4 regions of the Paenibacillus sp. FSL R5-0701 genome follow, and region 3 is predicted to be linked to each of the others. Evidence: riboswitches for the same ligand, from Rfam matches in the RefSeq annotation. Region 3 holds a riboswitch; each other region holds the start of a gene.
The links. Region 3 has a riboswitch for thiamine pyrophosphate ahead of MKZ13_RS02305 (ABC transporter substrate-binding protein). Riboswitches for the same ligand answer to the same signal wherever they lie in the genome.

Region 1 (4,217 bases), 230 kb from region 3:
GCCAAGACATCTCAGACGGATGCGGTGTGCATCCCTGGGACATTTGAGTTGATTATGCGTGGAGATCAGCAAGGGTATCTCGAAGCAGTACGTGAAGGATTACAGCAGATTGCTGAGCATTATCCGGGTAAAACGGTAGTGGCAGCCCAACTGTCTATGGCTCCCGCTGCTGCACAGGTTACAATAGATCGCGGTATTCCAATCCATAGCCCGCTGGCATTGCTTGCGGCGTATTTGGAGAAGAATTTAGGCGTGGCTCGATAATAGTAGCGGATTTGGAGTGAAGTAACAGGTTCTATCTGAACTATGCAACTATGAACTCACTTACTTAGTAACACCACAAATTAACGAGGTGAACTAATATGCGTTTCCTCTATATTGTTTTACTGTTTATAGTAGGTTTTTCCTGTTCCGCATTTCTATACGGAGGATCACCAAAACTCAGTGACGCTCTTTTATTCGTTATCGCAGGAATTCTGTATAAAATATGGACCACACACAGTCACAAAGCTAATTCTGATAAAGGCTGAGTACGGTTAAGAATACACACATGACATAACACTAAAAAAAGCCGTTCTTCTCTGCAATGACAGAGAGAAACGGCTTTATCTCTATTTCAGACTGCCCAGCTTGCGCTGTATCAGCGCCTAGGAACGTGTCCGATATTCCTCGGCCTTTTCCTGCATCCCGGCAGCTACAGCCTCATTCTCGGACAATCCTTTATCCGCGGCAAAGGCCCGAATGTCCTGCGTGATGCGCATGCTACAGAACTTCGGTCCGCACATCGAGCAGAAATGAGCTTCTTTGGCTCCTTCTGCTGGCAGTGTCTCATCATGGTAGGACAGCGCACGTTCAGGGTCCAGTGACAGGTTAAACTGGTCACGCCAGCGGAACTCGAAACGTGCCTTGGACAATGCGTCATCGCGGCGCTGAGCACGCGGATGGCCTTTAGCCAGATCGGCGGCATGAGCTGCGATCTTGTAGGCGATGACCCCTTCCCGCACATCATCCTTGTTGGGCAGGCCCAAATGTTCTTTTGGCGTAACATAACAGAGCATGGACGTGCCAAACCAGCCAATCATGGCCGCACCAATGGCGGATGTGATGTGATCGTAACCCGGGGCAATGTCGGTCGTCAGCGGCCCCAGCGTATAGAACGGTGCTTCTTTACAGATCTCCATCTGCAAGTCCACATTCTCCTTGATCTTATGCATCGGCACATGCCCTGGACCTTCGATCATCACCTGCACATCATGCTTCCACGCGATCTGCGTCAGTTCCCCAAGCGTAGCCAGTTCCGCCATCTGAGCTTCGTCATTGGCATCGTAGATACTGCCTGGACGGAGTCCATCTCCCAGCGAAAACGCTACATCATACCTTTTCATAATCTCGCAGATTTCTTCAAAATGAGTGTACAAAAAATTCTCCTGATGATGCGCAAGGCACCATGCTGCCATAATGGACCCACCGCGAGACACAATGCCTGTCATCCGCTTGGCCGTCATCGGGATATATCGCAACAGTACACCTGCATGAATCGTAAAGTAGTCCACGCCCTGCTCTGCCTGCTCAATGAGTGTGTCACGGTACAACTCCCAGGTCAGCGCTTCCGCTTCGCCATTCACCTTCTCCAGCGCCTGATACAGCGGTACCGTACCAATCGGCACAGGTGAATTGCGGATAATCCATTCCCGGGTGGTATGAATGTTTTTGCCTGTGGACAGATCCATTACGGTATCCGATCCCCAGCGTACCGCCCAGGCCATCTTCTCGACCTCTTCCTCGATGGAAGAAGATACAGCAGAGTTGCCAATGTTGGCATTGATCTTCACATGAAAATGACGACCGATCAACATCGGCTCACTCTCCGGGTGATTGATGTTAGACGGCAGGATGGCCCGTCCACTCGCCAGCTCCTGCCGTACAAATTCCGGTTCCACGCCCTCACGAATGGCGGCAAACTCCATCTCTGCCGTAATGACTCCTTGCCTCGCGTAGTGCATCTGGGTCACACAGCGTCCTGGCTGTGCCCGCATTGGTTTGCCACGTAATCCGGGGTACTCTTCGGCGCCAGCTCTCTTCCCTCCGGGCTTCAGTCCGTTATCCTCCGGTTTAACCGTACGGCCCTGATAAGCTTCCACATCGCGGCGCTCTGTGATCCAACGGGTGCGCAGGGATGGCAGACCTGCACGGATATCCGCATGAAATGCGGGATCGGTCATGGGGCCGCTCGTATCGTAGACACGCAGCGGTTCATTATACTCCACCCCTTGGGGAGTATTCGTGTCATGAAGGGCTATCTCACGCTCCGGTACAGCAATGTCCGGCCGTGAGCCCTGAATGTAGACTTTGCGGCTGCCCGGAAAGGGCTGAACACGTCCGGCCGCTCCTGTTTCCTTTTCCACCTGATGACTGGTATGTTCCTGTTCCATCGCTTGTTGTCCCGTTTGATTTCCTGCACTCATGTCGCTTGTCTCCTCCTCATTGTTCGTTCGCTTGGTTTTGGGTTGGCATCATCATTAGCTCACTTACGTACCTGTCCCAAATCATGCGCAATGCAGAGAAGAAAGAGCGATCCTACTCCAGACCAGGGGAGACAGTTTTCATGTACAGTTAACAACAGACGGAGGCTGCCACAGATCATGGATCTATGGTGCATTCTCTATTCATCCAAGCCCACTTTCGCAGGTTATTGAAAAAGAGGCCCATAGAATCCGCGCTATACCGCCTGTTCACTGTATATAAAAAAGCCGGTCCCCGAAGGAACCGACTTTTAATGTCCATCACCAATAATGCACCTTTATGCAGCTCCTTAACGGAGCCCTACAAGGGTCACATCATGTGGTGGTTGTGGTCATATCGCCGATTACTTCCCTACGCTGGTATGATCCAGATCAGGTGCAAAGGGTCCGGAATCTCATGCGATTCCGTCTCAGTCCGGACAGTTCGGACTCCCCCAGTAACGTTAACAAGTTGCGGCATACACATGCCGCAGTTCATATTCAATGATGCTGGCCCCGCTGGGCCGTCCATAACAGAGTAGCGCAACCGGAACATAAAAACAACCTTTATATTCCAGAACACCAACTCAATTGGAGAAAAACCTTACCTCAACATCAGGATAACATGAGCCCCATCTGCGTAGCAGCTTCCTTTAGCACAGGTGCGTATTCATGCAATGTCTCCTGTGAGAGTCGGCTGACAGGCCCTGAGACCGAGAGTGCGGCTGCAATATTGCCTCTGCGATCCATAATCGGTACCGATACCGCGGCAGCTCCCGGCTCACGTTCCTCATAACTCGTCGCATATCCGTTATCCCGAATGTCTACCATTTGCGCCAAATACACCGCTGGATCGATAAATACCGGCCATTCAGGACCATTCATCAATTCTTCACGATCCTCGTCCGTGGCAAACGCCATCAGGACTTTGCTGGAAGCACCCACAGACAGCGGCAGTCTAACACCAACGGGAGCAACTCGGCGAATTGCCTGATCACTTTGCACAGCCTGAATCCGAATCCGTTCACTGCCATCACGCAGGTACAGACTCACGGTCTCCCCCAATCGATCTCTCAGTCGCTCCATCGCAGGAAGCAGCAGAATAGCGGGATCATCACTGCGGGACATATGAGCTGACAGCTCCCAGATTCGGATGCCAAGTCGGTACTTCTCTGTTGCTGCATCGCGGATCACGAACCCTCGATCCTCCAGCGTAGCCATCAAACGGTGCACTGTACTTTTGTGCAGGCCGATCTGGCTGGCAATTTCGGTGAGTCCCAGATCACTGCGTGTGGTAAAACATAATAATATATCCAGCGCCCGTTCCACAGCCCGGACGGTTAACTTGCGATCTTCCATGGCATAATGCCCTCCTCATGTTTCATCACATGAAACTTGGTTACATAAATTATATGAGAAACGGTCTCATCTGTAAACCAAAAAGAGCCAAAATATAAATAGTATAACGTGCAAATTTTTCCTTTTTATAAGACTTAATCCCCTGTAATTTACACACTAAGGTAATGTTACCCATATATCTTAAGAACTATATAACAATTGCGTAACAAATGCCCTCAATCAATTGACTTTGACTATATTGGAACATACGATAAAGATATATTACATTAAGATATCGCTCTGAAGCAGGCTCTGAAATCGACGCAATTCTCTTTTCATGTCGTTGTTATCTTCAACTGAACTTCAAAGGAGGGGCAT
Region 2 (4,217 bases), 3.5 Mb from region 3:
GTGGGTAAATCCACATTAATGAACATCCTTACCGGTAAATTGCTTAAAGATAGTGGAAAAGTGGAATGGACACCTAAGGTCCGTTATGGATATCTGGATCAGCATACAAAGCTTACGCCAGGCAAAACCATTCGTGACGTTCTTAAGGATGCATTCCTTCCGTTGCTTGAATTGGAAAAAGAAATGATGAATATTACGGACCAGATGGCAGATGCAGATCCAGATAAGCTGGAGCAGTTGCTGGAAGAGATGGGCGATATTCAGGAACAACTGGAACAGGGCGACTTTTATCTGATTGACGTAAAAGTGGAAGAGATGGCCAATGGTCTTGGTTTGTCCGCAATTGGTCTTGATCGAGATGTCGCAGCTCTAAGTGGTGGACAACGTACCAAGGTGCTTCTTGCCAAGCTTCTGCTCGAGAAACCTACAGCTCTTTTGCTGGATGAGCCGACTAACTATCTGGACGTAGAGCATATTGAATGGCTGTCACGTTACCTGAAGGACTACCCGCACGCGTTTCTCTTAATCTCCCATGACACGGAATTCATGAATGAAGTCGTAAATGTCATTTATCATTTGGAATTTGCCAAATTAACGAGATATGCTGCGAACTATAACAAGTTCCTTGAGATGGCTGATATGAATAAAGCCCAGCATATTGATGCATACGAGAAGCAGCAAGAGTACATCAAGAAGCAGGAAGATTTCATTCAGCGTAACAAGGCACGTGCTTCAACTTCAGGTCGAGCGAAGAGCCGGGAGAAGCAGCTGGACAGAATTGAACGTATTGATCGCCCAGATGAAGCGGCCAAACCAACGTTCAAATTCAAGGATGCCCGTGCGAGCAGTAAAACGGTCTTTGAGGGTATTGATTTTGAAATTGGATATACGTATCCTTTGCTGCCCAAAATGACGATGACAATTGAACGTGGTGAAAAAATTGCCATCGTAGGTTGTAATGGTGTGGGTAAATCGACACTGCTGAAAACTATTCTGGGCAAAATATCTCCACTGAGTGGAAAGACCTTCTTGGGAGATTATCTCGAAACGGCCTATTTTGAACAGGAAGTTCGTGCTGGGAATATCACGCCGATTGAGGATGTTTGGAATGAGTTTTCACATTTGACCCAGAATGAGGTCCGGGGTCATCTCGCACGCTGTGGGTTGAAAAATGAGCACATTACCCGTCCGCTTAACATGCTGAGTGGTGGAGAGCAAGCCAAGGTTCGTTTATGCAAACTCTTGATGCGTGAAAGCAACTGGATTTTATTCGATGAGCCGACAAACCATCTCGATGTCACAGCCAAAGCGGAGTTGCAGCGTGCTTTGCAAGAATTCAAGGGAACGGTGTTACTGGTATCTCATGAACCTGATTTCTACGAGGGTTGGGTCACCAAAACATGGAATGTAGAAGAATGGTCTGAGACAAACTAGGGCGATTCAAGACAATGTTTAACAGAAATGACGGTGACAAAAAAACCCGTCTATGGTAACATAGGCTACAACTTCATATGAACACTAGGGGGGCCGCACGATGCGGCTGAGATGGAAGAATGCGATTCCGGACCCTTTGCACCTGATCTGGATCATACCAGCGTAGGGAAGTGGCGAGCGCGTTTCAGTGAATGACGTGAGCAAACGGCAATTCAAAGGATTTCAACCGTCTGCTTAACGAATTGAAACATGCAGTTGCGTGTATAACGTTATGGCTATAGGGTCTATAGCTTTATTGCACGAAATGAACTGTATGTATCAGTCAGTCATCTGGTTCTATAATTAATACGCAGCCACTCCCCTACGGGAGTGGCTTTTTTGTGTTTTCATAGCATTCACGTCTGGAAGGAGATGAACAGTACGGTAATTTCTCATGAACATGTTCAAGAATCATTTGAATTGCATGTTGTATCTACGGGTACAGGGGATCAAGCATCTTTTGTAAAAGCTGCAAAGGACGTTTGGCCTTTGGTGGACTATATTCACATACGAGAAAAACAACTCACATGGCAAGACAAGATCGGTTGGGCTGAAAGTCTGCGTAACGTTGGTGTTCCATCTTGTCGCATCGTTATCAATGGCTCAGAACTGCCACCACAGAATGACATCTATGGCGGTGTACACTGGGGGCAAGATGTGATACGTAACTACAACCCTGCTGTTATAAGCAATGTGCAGCGACTTCGTCTGGGTGTATCTGTTCATTCACTCGATGAGGCAAAAATCGCTGAAGAACGGGGAGCCGATTACCTATTCTTCGGGCATGTCTTCTCAACCAACAGTAAGCCTGATCTTGAACCAAGAGGATTATATGCTCTGGCTGAAGTGTGCTCCGGTGTCTCCATTCCTGTCATGGCGATCGGTGGCATCGAACCGGGAAACATTCACGCTATTCGCTCTGCAGGCGCTCAGGGAGTTGCTGTGATCTCGAATGTCTGGGCGAGCGATTCCCCGGATCAGGCGGCTGCATCGTTAAGGCAGGCTATCGTTGGCGTTGGTACAGAAAGTTTGAGCCGCTAATCAAGGAGATGAGCTGATGAAGAAGATCATTACTGATAGACCGGATAAGGTTCATGCAGAAACGATTATTGTAGGCGGAGGGGTTGTTGGTTGTGCCATTGCATATGAACTTGCTTCCCGTGGACAGGATGTGCTGTTGCTGGAGCGTTCGGCGATTGCAGGAGGCACTTCTTGCGCGGCGGCTGGAATGCTGGCGGCCGACAGTGAGGATTTTGCTCATCCTTTGATGGCTAAGCTTGCCAGGCAGAGTAGACAGTTACTTACCGAGCAACAGATGCTAATGGCTACACTCAGTGAGGTAGAGACTGGTCTGCAACGCCAGGGATTCCTAACTCCTTTTCGTTCATACAGTGAATTAAGTAGTTATAAGGACAATCGGAAGTCTGCGTTGTCTACTTCTGCTGATGAGGTGTGGTGGGATCGTTCCATTGTGCAGCAGGAGGCATCATGGCTTAACAGAGATACGTATGGAGCCTATTACAGACCTTACGAGAGTGAAATTCTCCCACTCCACCTAACGAAGGCATACGCCGAATCCGCTCAAGCAATGGGAGCACGGGTTATGGAGGACATACAGGATATACGTGTGCAAGCAAACGAACACGGTGTGCAGGGAATCACCACATCGATCGGTGAGATGAGATGCAAACATGTCATTATAGCGGCTGGATTACAGAGTGAAGAGTTGATGAGACATGTGAATCTGAGCTTGCCTGTGTGGTCGGTAAAAGGTGAAATAGCCGCCGTTCAGTTCTCAGAAGAACATGCAGGGTACAGACCTGACAGAACGGTGTATGCAGAGGATATCTATATTGTTCCCAAAGCCAATGGCGAAGTTTGGCTCGGGGCAACCAGTCTGCCAGGAAGAGCGGATTTGAACGTTTCTGTACAGGGTGTTCAGAAGCTGCTAACAGCGGCTACCCACTGGGTGCCGGGGATGAAAGAAGCACAATTTATACGAGCGTGGGCAGGCGTAAGACCGGCAACACCCGATGGGCTGCCTTATATAGGTGCTTGCAAGAGTATACCCGGGCTGTTCGCCGCCTTTGGGCATTACCGCAACGGTATCTTGCTTAGTGCGATAACAGGCAGGCTTATCGCGGAGTTGGTCGCTGGCAAAAGCTCAGAAGAACTCGGAATTGAGGCGCTGAGCCCTGAGCGATTGAACAGAAAGGGAGTGGTGCAGTGAATATCATCGTTAATGGTCAACGGATGGAGATTGAAGACAGATTGAATCGTGTGGATAAATTGCTCCAATCTTTTGACCTGCAAGTTAAGACTGTAGTTGTTGAGCTGAACAGGCATATCTTAACGCGTGAACACCATGAGTCAACAACATTAAGAGAAGGCGATCGAATTGAGATTGTACATTTTGTAGGAGGCGGTTGATGATGTTGAACATTGGTAAATATACGTTTGAGTCCAGATTGTTGCTCGGAACAGGCAAGTTTTCGGATCTGGAAGTGCAAAGTCAGGCTGTGGAAGCATCTGAAACGGAAGTTTTAACCTTTGCTGTTCGTCGTCTGAATCTGGAGGAACGCAACCAGAAGCATTTCCTGGATACGTTGGATCTGGACAAATACACTCTTCTTCCGAATACGGCTGGGGCTTCCACTGCGGAAGAGGCGGTGCGAATTGCCGAGCTTGCGCGGGCTTCAGGACTTTGTGATATGATAAAAGTCGAAGTCATAGGAGATGGAATG
Region 3 (4,217 bases):
AGAGCTTAAGTATCCCGCGAAAGCCAAAGGGTTAGGGGTCTGCTGGATTGAATTGGTTACCATGACCCATTCTGCTTTTGGATTCATCGACAGATGTACGGCTTTCTTCATTTTCTTGGTAGGAATGGCATATGGCGTCTGAAGGTACACCTTCGACTTTGCTTGATTGGCGAAATGAACAAATGCTCTCCACATGATCGGGTCTTTATACAGCCTTTGGATTGGATTGTGAATGAAAGCGACGTGGTCGGAACGAAGAGCCTCTTGAGCCCATTCCTTCGGCAACACTTTAACAAAAGGATCGCTCTGAGCCCGAGCTTTTTTATATAACTGAGCCAGCCGAGCCAGCTCTTTTAACCCCTTTGCATGATGTTGACGTTTGGCATGTTTTTCTGGTTTGGTGAATGGATGTTCCCATAACAGATCTATATATTTTTTCATTTCAACAACTGTGCTGTTCGTATTATGGTTTGGATTGTAAACAAGGACATCCCGATCGAATACATAGTCTTTTTTGGGTTGCAATGCCATGTATCTATCACCAATATTTTGGCCGCCAATGATGCCATATGTGTTGTCGACAAGAAAGATCTTGTCATGCAGACGGTTATGCCATGTCCATGGCATAACTATGTTGAGTGGTTCATAATACCTTAACTCCACATTGGGGTGAGCTGCAATGGCATCTGGAATATCACGCAATTCTCCGCGCATGTTGTGAAAAATCCCGTCTAAAACGATTCGAACATGAACACCCCGATCAGCTGCATCGAATAAAGCAGCAAAAAAGAGTTGAGATGTTTTTCCTTTTTGGATGGAGTAATAAGCCAGGTCGATGCTTGTTTTCGCCTCTCGAATGGTCTGGATTCTCACCTGACCGGATTGAAAGCCGTCCTCCAAGAGCAGTACGCGATCTGTCGTACTTCCTGCGGTTAACAATTTTTGCATATCCGTATTTTCAATAGTAGATGGAGACGGAACCAAAAATAAAAGGTAAGCTGTGAAAAAAACGTAGACACAATAGGACAGAATAATTGCGAATATGGTTTTAAGGATCATTCAGTACGCCCCCATTTTTATGTAAAAAGTAATTATTTGTATAGCAGTACTATCTCCTTTTGTATCTAAATTATGTTGTTTAAATGAAGCAAGCGTCTCCGGTCAAGGTCAATCGATCAAAAGCTGATCGCTGAAATAGGGAAAGCAGCCCTGATGCGACGAGATATCAAACATCGGATTTGATCCAAGTATTTGTGGGGAGCCTTCCAGATCTTCAGCACTTAGGCTATGGCCCACTATCCGATGCTTTTGCACTCAGCCAGATTGCCTTATATGATTCGCCACGATAATTATTGAAAATAACACATCTAAACAGGCTGATATACATATGTATAACGACCTGTTTGATAAGTTCATACGTGTCCCCATCCAGTTCCTGACTGGACACGTTCCACCCGCTGGCCTATAATTACACCTAGTAATGCCCGTAACTTCATAGTTTCCCAGGGGAGTCGGAATTGGCCGGCTGAGAGTGTATCCCACCAAGATACTAACCCTTAGACCTGATCTGGATCATGCCAGCGTAGGAATCGGAGTATATCGAAATGGCACAGCCCTATGGCTGAACGCCACCTCTCTAACGCCTGCACGCGTCCCGGAATACGGGACGCTTTTTTAATGTTCTTTTATATAGCCAGAGAGCTAAAAAAGTGACGTTATCCAGATCTCAACTGGTATAAATCTGTCGATTTATGCAAGATGATTGGATATGAAGCCAAGGAGTACCCCGGGCCAATCGGCCGGACATACCGAAGGAGAGAACCACAGATGAAATGGCGTAAAACGATGGGATTGTTGCTCTTATGCGTGCTTATGGTGACTGTAGCCGCATGTGGTGGCAAAGAAGCTGCCCCAGCTGGGCAGAACGGCAACACAAATACGGAAAGCAGCAACGAAGGTGACACTGCCGCCCTGAAAGATATTAAAGTGGTGCTCGACTGGACACCAAATACGAATCATACCGGCCTGTATGCGGCTGTAGATCAAGGTTTTTACAAGGCCGAAGGCTTGAACGTGGAGGTTGTACAACCAGGTGCCGGTGGCGCAGATACGATGGTTGCCTCCAATGAAGTACCGTTTGGCGTAAGTTATCAGGAGAGTGTAACTCAAGCCCGCACACAGGGTGTTCCATTGGTCTCCATCGCAGCAGTTATTCAGCATAATACATCCGGGTTCGCTGCTCCGGCAGATCGGAATATCAAATCACCGAAAGATTTTGAGGGTAAAACCTATGGCGGTTGGGGTTCCCCTGTGGAAGAAGCCGTGATGCAATCCATTATGGAAGGCGACGGAGCCGATGTATCGAAAGTGAAAAACATTAACATGGGTGACGCTGACTTTTTCACCGCAGTGAAACGGGATATTGATTTCGCGTGGATTTTCTACGCCTGGACAGGCATTGAAGCCGAACTGCGCGGGGAACCGATCAACATGTTATATGTGAAGGATTATTCAGAAGCATTGGATTACTACACGCCTGTCCTCGTAACCAACGAGCAAACGATCCAAAACGACCCTGAGTTGGTGAAAGCATTCCTGAAAGCCACCTCCGAAGGGTATCAATATGCGATTGATCATCCCGAAGACGCAGCCAACATTCTGATCAAGGCCGTCCCTGATCTGGATAAAGACCTCGTGCTGGCAAGCCAGAAATGGCTTAGTCCAAAGTACACAGATGACGCCCCGCGCTGGGGAGAACAAAAACAGGAAGTGTGGCAAAACTACACTGACTGGATGTTTAGCAAAAAACTGCTGGATGAACAGATCGATGTGAGCAAGGCATATACAAACGAGTTTTTACCCCAATAAAAATTGCTTAAGTTTAACTTTTTTACACAAGAACGAAGAGTGCAGAACCCATCTGAAGAAACAAAGTGTTCGCCTTTATCTCCGGATTTCCCCCATTGAAAATGGATTCAAGAAATCTGGGGATAACAGCGATCGGAAGAGGGTACTGCAATCGGAGTGATAAGTGTAAACCTGGTTCAATTCATGCAATTTATCACGAAAGGAGCCGTGATCTCTCATGGCAAGCACATTACTTAGCATTCAGGTTATCCCGAAAACGCCAAATGGCGAGAACTCTTATCCTTACGTAGATCGCGCCATTGAAGTTATTCAGCAATCCGGCCTGAAATATCAGGTGAACGCACTCGACACCACGATGGAGGGGGAACTGGAGGAACTGCTGGAGGTTGTCCGCAAGATGCACGAGGTACTCGTGGAGGCTGGCAGCCCAAGCATCATCTCCCAGATCAAAATCGCCCATAGCCCTACTGGCTTCAGCATGGATACCCTGACGGAGAAGTATCGCTAATGCATGCCTATTTCAAAAGTGTATGGCCGCCCATTGTGGCGGTTATTCTCTTTATAGCGATATGGCAGGGAGCCGTCTCCCTCTTCCATATTGAGAAATGGATGCTGCCTGCACCGTCCGATATCGCCCGCGAAGCAGCAACTCAGGCCGAACGGCTTGGCATGCACGCTTCCGCAACCATTCAGTTAACGCTTATCGGATTCGCCGCTGGAACAGCGGTTGGATTACTGATTGCGATGGTGCTGCATTTGGTCCCTTTTCTCAAGTCAGCCCTGTACCCTCTACTTATTCTTAGTCAAAATATCCCGACCATCGCGCTCGCGCCGCTCCTGTTAATCTGGTTCGGATTCGGACTGTTGCCCAAGCTGATTACCATCATCCTGGTCTGTTTCTTCCCCGTCGCAGTGGCGGCCATGGACGGCTTGACCCGTACTGACGCGGCCATGATGAACTATATGCGCATGGCTGGTGCGAAACGTCATCATTTCTTCTGGAAGCTGGAGCTCCCCCATGCGCTGCCATCCGTGTTCTCCGGTGTCAAAATCGCCGCTACCTATAGCGTGATGGGTGCCATCATTGCCGAATGGATTGGTGCAGACAAGGGTATTGGTTATTATATGATGCTGCAAAAGTCGGCTTATCGTACGGACCGCTTATTCGTGGCGATCATGATTATTGTCGCGCTCAGCTTGCTGCTCTTCCTGTTCATTGCCCTGCTGGAGAGGCTGCTCGTGCGCTGGCGGCCACAGAAGCGGTAGTAAAGCATGTAATCTGTATATAGGAAGTGATGACCATATGAATCGACAACAGGATGAACAAGTCCAGCCTGGACGAGGAGCAA
Region 4 (4,217 bases), 490 kb from region 3:
CATTCTCATGAGCGAGCAGAATATTCAAGGCTTCTTCTGGATGCTCCGTTACATATTTTTGTCCTTCCTGGATCGCTTTGACGAACCGGGTAAGCTGATCTTTTTTCGCTTCAATGCCAGCCTCACTCGCAGTCAGGACCAATTCATAATAATCAGGCACACCATAATCGACGGGGTTAATCGATTTCATGGCATGTCCTTCTTTCTCCAAAATCAATTGTTCATGGTTAATAAAACCACCCATAATTGCATCGGCCTGTCCGGAAGCCAGCGAAGGAATCAGATCGAACCCAACGTCAACCAGATTCATGTTGTCGGGATTGCCACCATCGTGGCTGATCATCGTACGAACCATCGCTTCATACAGCGGAATCGAAGAATAACCGACAGTTTTTCCTTCAAGATCTTTGGGTGAGCTCACGTTGCCATTTGCTTCGGTTAACAGATGTACAAGTGGATGCCGAACAACAGCAGCAATGGATCGTACAGGAATGTTCTCGCCACGCGCGAGCAAAATTTGGGGCTGGTAGCTTAGAGCCAGATCAATTTTCCCGGCAGCAACAAGTTTGATTGAATCATTGGTATCCGCAGGCATCTGAATTTCGACATCCAGATTCTGGTCTGCGAAGTACCCTTTTTCCTGTGCCACATAGATGAAGGAGTGTACTGCATTCGGGTACCAGTCGAGCATGATGGACAGCTTATCTTTGGCGTCTGATGCTGGTTCGGCTGCAGACTTGTCTGTTTGTTGTGCATGGGTTGCAGAATCTGTTGTTGGTGCGTTTTTGCTGGTATTTGTGGTGCTGCATCCGCTAACGATCAGCAAAAGGCTAATGAGCATGATGGGAAGCAGGGAGTATATACCTTTGTTATTCATAAATTGAAGATCCTCATTTCATCGTTTTGATTTGTATTTACATCTAATTCCTGTCTAAGTATTATCCAACTTTTCTTTTGCCTCCATGTCCATGCCGCCGTATGCTAAACCGTTTCTCTAGCCAGGCAATCAGTACAAACAAAACGATCCCCAGCAGGGATAACAGCACAATAGATGCAAACATCGCATCCGTGTTCATGTTGCTGGACATACGACGGCTGAAGTATCCGAGACCTTTGCTGCCACCAAGCCATTCCCCAATCGTTGCACCAACCACGCAGTACACCACAGACATCTTTAGCCCCGAGAAAAAAGAGGGAAGTGCCAGTGGAATCTGGAGTTTGCGAAAAATATCCCACTTGCTGGCTCCCATGGTGAGCAGCAGTTCACGCTGCTCTGGATCGCCTTGGCGGAGTCCATCGTAGGTACTGACCACAATGGGGAAGAATGCGATTAAGAACACCACCGCGACTTTGCTCCACAACGTGTAACCAAACCACAAGATAAATACGGGAGACAAGGCAATCAGCGGGATGGTCTGACTGATCACGATGAAGGGATACAAGGCCTTTTCGATCGACCGGTTCATATGCATGCCTGTTGCCAGCGTAATTCCAGTCACTATGGACAAGACAAAACCAACCACAACCTCCATAAAGGTAGCAGGCAGATGGATGGTCAACAGCAGACGACGATGCTCAACCAGTGAACCTATGATGGCTGTGGGTGCAGGAATGATGAAAGAGGGCACCCATCCCATACGCACAATCGTTTCCCAGATCGCCAGTAGAAAGAGCATGAGCAGAATAAACAAACCATATTGGGAAAACCACTTCGAGAGCCACGTCTGGACGCTAACCATAACCCTATCGCTTCGCATGTAATTGTTCCTCCAGTTGTTGTCTCATCTTCACGAGAGCCGGTTGGTAGATCATGTCCGAATGCCTTGGGCGTGGTAAAGGAACCGTCATCTCCCGCAACTGCTGACCTTGCCCTCCTGGAGTTAACAGAATGATACGGTCACTTAACAGCAGGGCTTCCTCAATGTCATGTGTAATAAACAATACGGTTTGGCCAAAGCCCTCCCACAGCTCCAGCAACCAGCGATGCATTTCTCGTTTGGTTAAGGCGTCGAGTGCACCGAAGGGTTCATCCAGCAACATGAGCTGCCCGCCTGTAAGCAAGGTACGAAGCAATGCCACCCGCTGCCGCATGCCGCCGGATAACTCATCTGGATAGGCCTGTTCATAACCCGACAGGCCGAACCTTGCCAACCCAGCTAGGATTTTGGCCCGTAACTTGTCCTTGTCCTGTCGGCCTGGTGCCAACTCGGCAGGCAGCATGCAGTTCTCCATGACGGTACGCCAGGATAACAGCAGATCTTTCTGCGGCATATAAGCCACTCGTCCGAGCCGTTGTCCTTGCGGTACATCAGCTATATTGATGGTGCCGACGGTTGGCTCATGCAAGCCTGCGAGCAGCTTGAAGAGCGTGCTTTTACCTGATCCGCTGGAGCCGATGAGCGAGACAAATTCTCCTTGTTGAACCCGAAGCGACACATTGGAGAGCACGGGGGAATCCGTTTTTTTAGGAAAAGCGAAGCTAACGTTCTCAATGGTTACATGGTTGTTCATCTGATCCTCACCCCCTTGATGTCAGACTGCTGCAATAACAATGGCATCCTATACTCTGCAAAAGGAACAAAAAAAGACCCACCCATTTCCGGAGAAATGAGTGGGTTTGTAAGTTAGATCCGCAATTTATCTTCACATATACATGAAAGAATTCCGCTTACTAAAAGGCCGCTCCACTTCCCTCCGCTGGTATGATCCAGATCAGGTTCAAAGGGTCCGAATAGTCATATTCGTCTCAGCCGCAAGGCTCCCCTAGTGCAAAAGTTCAAGATATGCAGTTATGTGTTCAGCATATATCACTCGAACATGAACTGTAAAGAGGCAGCTTGATGGAATTCTTGAGATGAATTTGGAGTCAGACCTGAACAACTGAACAATTTACCTCGGCTCATGAACCCGATATAATAGGGATGGCGCATATTGGCCGGATCACAAATGCAGGTGGGATTGCTCCCTCCGAAGCAGAATGGGGACCCGAGTTGAAAACGTTCAAAAAAGTATATATTGAGATCACAAGTATCTGCAATCTGGCATGCAGCTTCTGTCCGCAGACACAACGTGCCAAAGGATTCATTGACCCTGAAGTCTTCAACAATATACTGGATCAAGTTAAACCACATACCAACCATATTTATTTACATGTCAAAGGTGAACCCTTGTTGCATCCCAAAATAGATCTGCTGCTTGATTCCGCACATGAGAAGGGACTCAAGGTGAACATTACAACGAATGGTACGCTGCTGCCCAAGACTCAGCATAAATTGCTTGGCAAACCGGCGCTGCGACAGATGAACTTCTCTCTGCACAGCTTCGATGGGCATGAAGGTTCAACTGACCGTGACGGATACCTGAGCAACATTCTGTCTTTTGTACACGAAGCGGTGAAGCACAATGTCATCATCTCATTCCGGCTGTGGAATCTGACGCAGGATAACTTCACGAATGCTCAGATGAATCGAAATCGGGAGACCCTTGAAGTGCTGGAACGTGAGTTCAATCTGGACTTCCGCATTGAGGAGAAAGTGGTTCCAGGCAGCGGGGTCAAAATTGCCCCAAATGTATACCTGAATCAAGACCATGAGTTCCAGTGGCCAAGCCTGGATGCACCTGAAGATGACGGCAAAGGCTTCTGCCATGCATTACGTGGTCAGGCAGCTGTGCTTGTCGATGGAACGGTGGTTCCATGCTGTCTTGATGGTGAGGGTGTCATTAACCTTGGTAATGTGCACGAGAAGTCATTCTCGGAGATTATTGAGGGTGAGCGAGCGAACAATCTGGTATATGGCTTCTCCAAACGTGAAGCTGTGGAAGAGTTGTGTCGAAAGTGCGGTTATCGTCAGAGATTCGGAGCCTGATATCTTATATGAGGAAGCCAGAAGACATTCAAGATCACACATTTGGAGACAAATGTAGTGGTCTTTCTTTGTAATCGGGGATTCAAGTGAGGGGTACATACACTACAAATGAGCATACCTGAGGTTGATATCAGCATATTGTTTGAGGGACCTGGCATGCAAAAAATGCCGATATGACAGGGATTGTGCGATGTCATGATATATCTGATCTAATGATTATTCTAGTTACCTTCCTTATTTGGTAGGATTAGGTTGTGGGTCGGACAGAGGTGCACCTCTGACGATCTTCCAGTACAAGCTCAGGCTTGTACAATACCAAATAACGAGAGAATAAGGGAGGAATAAAATTAT

Region 1: linked by a shared signal. The riboswitch ahead of thiC (phosphomethylpyrimidine synthase ThiC) and the one ahead of MKZ13_RS02305 (ABC transporter substrate-binding protein) in region 3 are both predicted to bind thiamine pyrophosphate.
Region 2: linked by a shared signal. The riboswitch ahead of MKZ13_RS18100 (thiamine phosphate synthase) and the one ahead of MKZ13_RS02305 (ABC transporter substrate-binding protein) in region 3 are both predicted to bind thiamine pyrophosphate.
Region 4: linked by a shared signal. The riboswitch ahead of MKZ13_RS04415 (ABC transporter ATP-binding protein) and the one ahead of MKZ13_RS02305 (ABC transporter substrate-binding protein) in region 3 are both predicted to bind thiamine pyrophosphate.

The regions. Positions count from the first base shown of each region.
Region 1 covers NZ_CP150230.1:701,452-705,668, reverse strand. Annotated here, with positions in the region: gene MKZ13_RS03330 (hypothetical protein) at 1-264, shown strand, start outside; gene thiC (phosphomethylpyrimidine synthase ThiC) at 648-2,432, opposite strand; TPP riboswitch at 2,855-2,968, opposite strand; gene MKZ13_RS03320 (IclR family transcriptional regulator) at 3,117-3,860, opposite strand.
Region 2 covers NZ_CP150230.1:4,115,270-4,119,486, reverse strand. Annotated here, with positions in the region: gene MKZ13_RS18105 (ABC-F family ATP-binding cassette domain-containing protein) at 1-1,434, shown strand, start outside; TPP riboswitch at 1,511-1,620, shown strand; gene MKZ13_RS18100 (thiamine phosphate synthase) at 1,846-2,514, shown strand; gene thiO (glycine oxidase ThiO) at 2,531-3,703, shown strand; gene thiS (sulfur carrier protein ThiS) at 3,700-3,903, shown strand; gene MKZ13_RS18085 (thiazole synthase) at 3,906-4,217, shown strand, end outside.
Region 3 covers NZ_CP150230.1:473,082-477,298, reverse strand. Annotated here, with positions in the region: gene MKZ13_RS02310 (phospholipase D family protein) at 1-1,059, opposite strand, end outside; TPP riboswitch at 1,495-1,607, shown strand; gene MKZ13_RS02305 (ABC transporter substrate-binding protein) at 1,828-2,868, shown strand; gene MKZ13_RS02300 (thiamine-binding protein) at 3,086-3,376, shown strand; gene MKZ13_RS02295 (ABC transporter permease) at 3,376-4,134, shown strand; gene MKZ13_RS02290 (ABC transporter ATP-binding protein) at 4,172-4,217, shown strand, end outside.
Region 4 covers NZ_CP150230.1:958,489-962,705, forward strand. Annotated here, with positions in the region: gene MKZ13_RS04405 (ABC transporter substrate-binding protein) at 1-877, opposite strand, end outside; gene MKZ13_RS04410 (ABC transporter permease) at 939-1,757, opposite strand; gene MKZ13_RS04415 (ABC transporter ATP-binding protein) at 1,744-2,511, opposite strand; TPP riboswitch at 2,673-2,775, opposite strand; gene MKZ13_RS04420 (radical SAM/SPASM domain-containing protein) at 2,991-3,866, shown strand; gene MKZ13_RS04425 (pectate lyase) at 4,216-4,217, shown strand, end outside.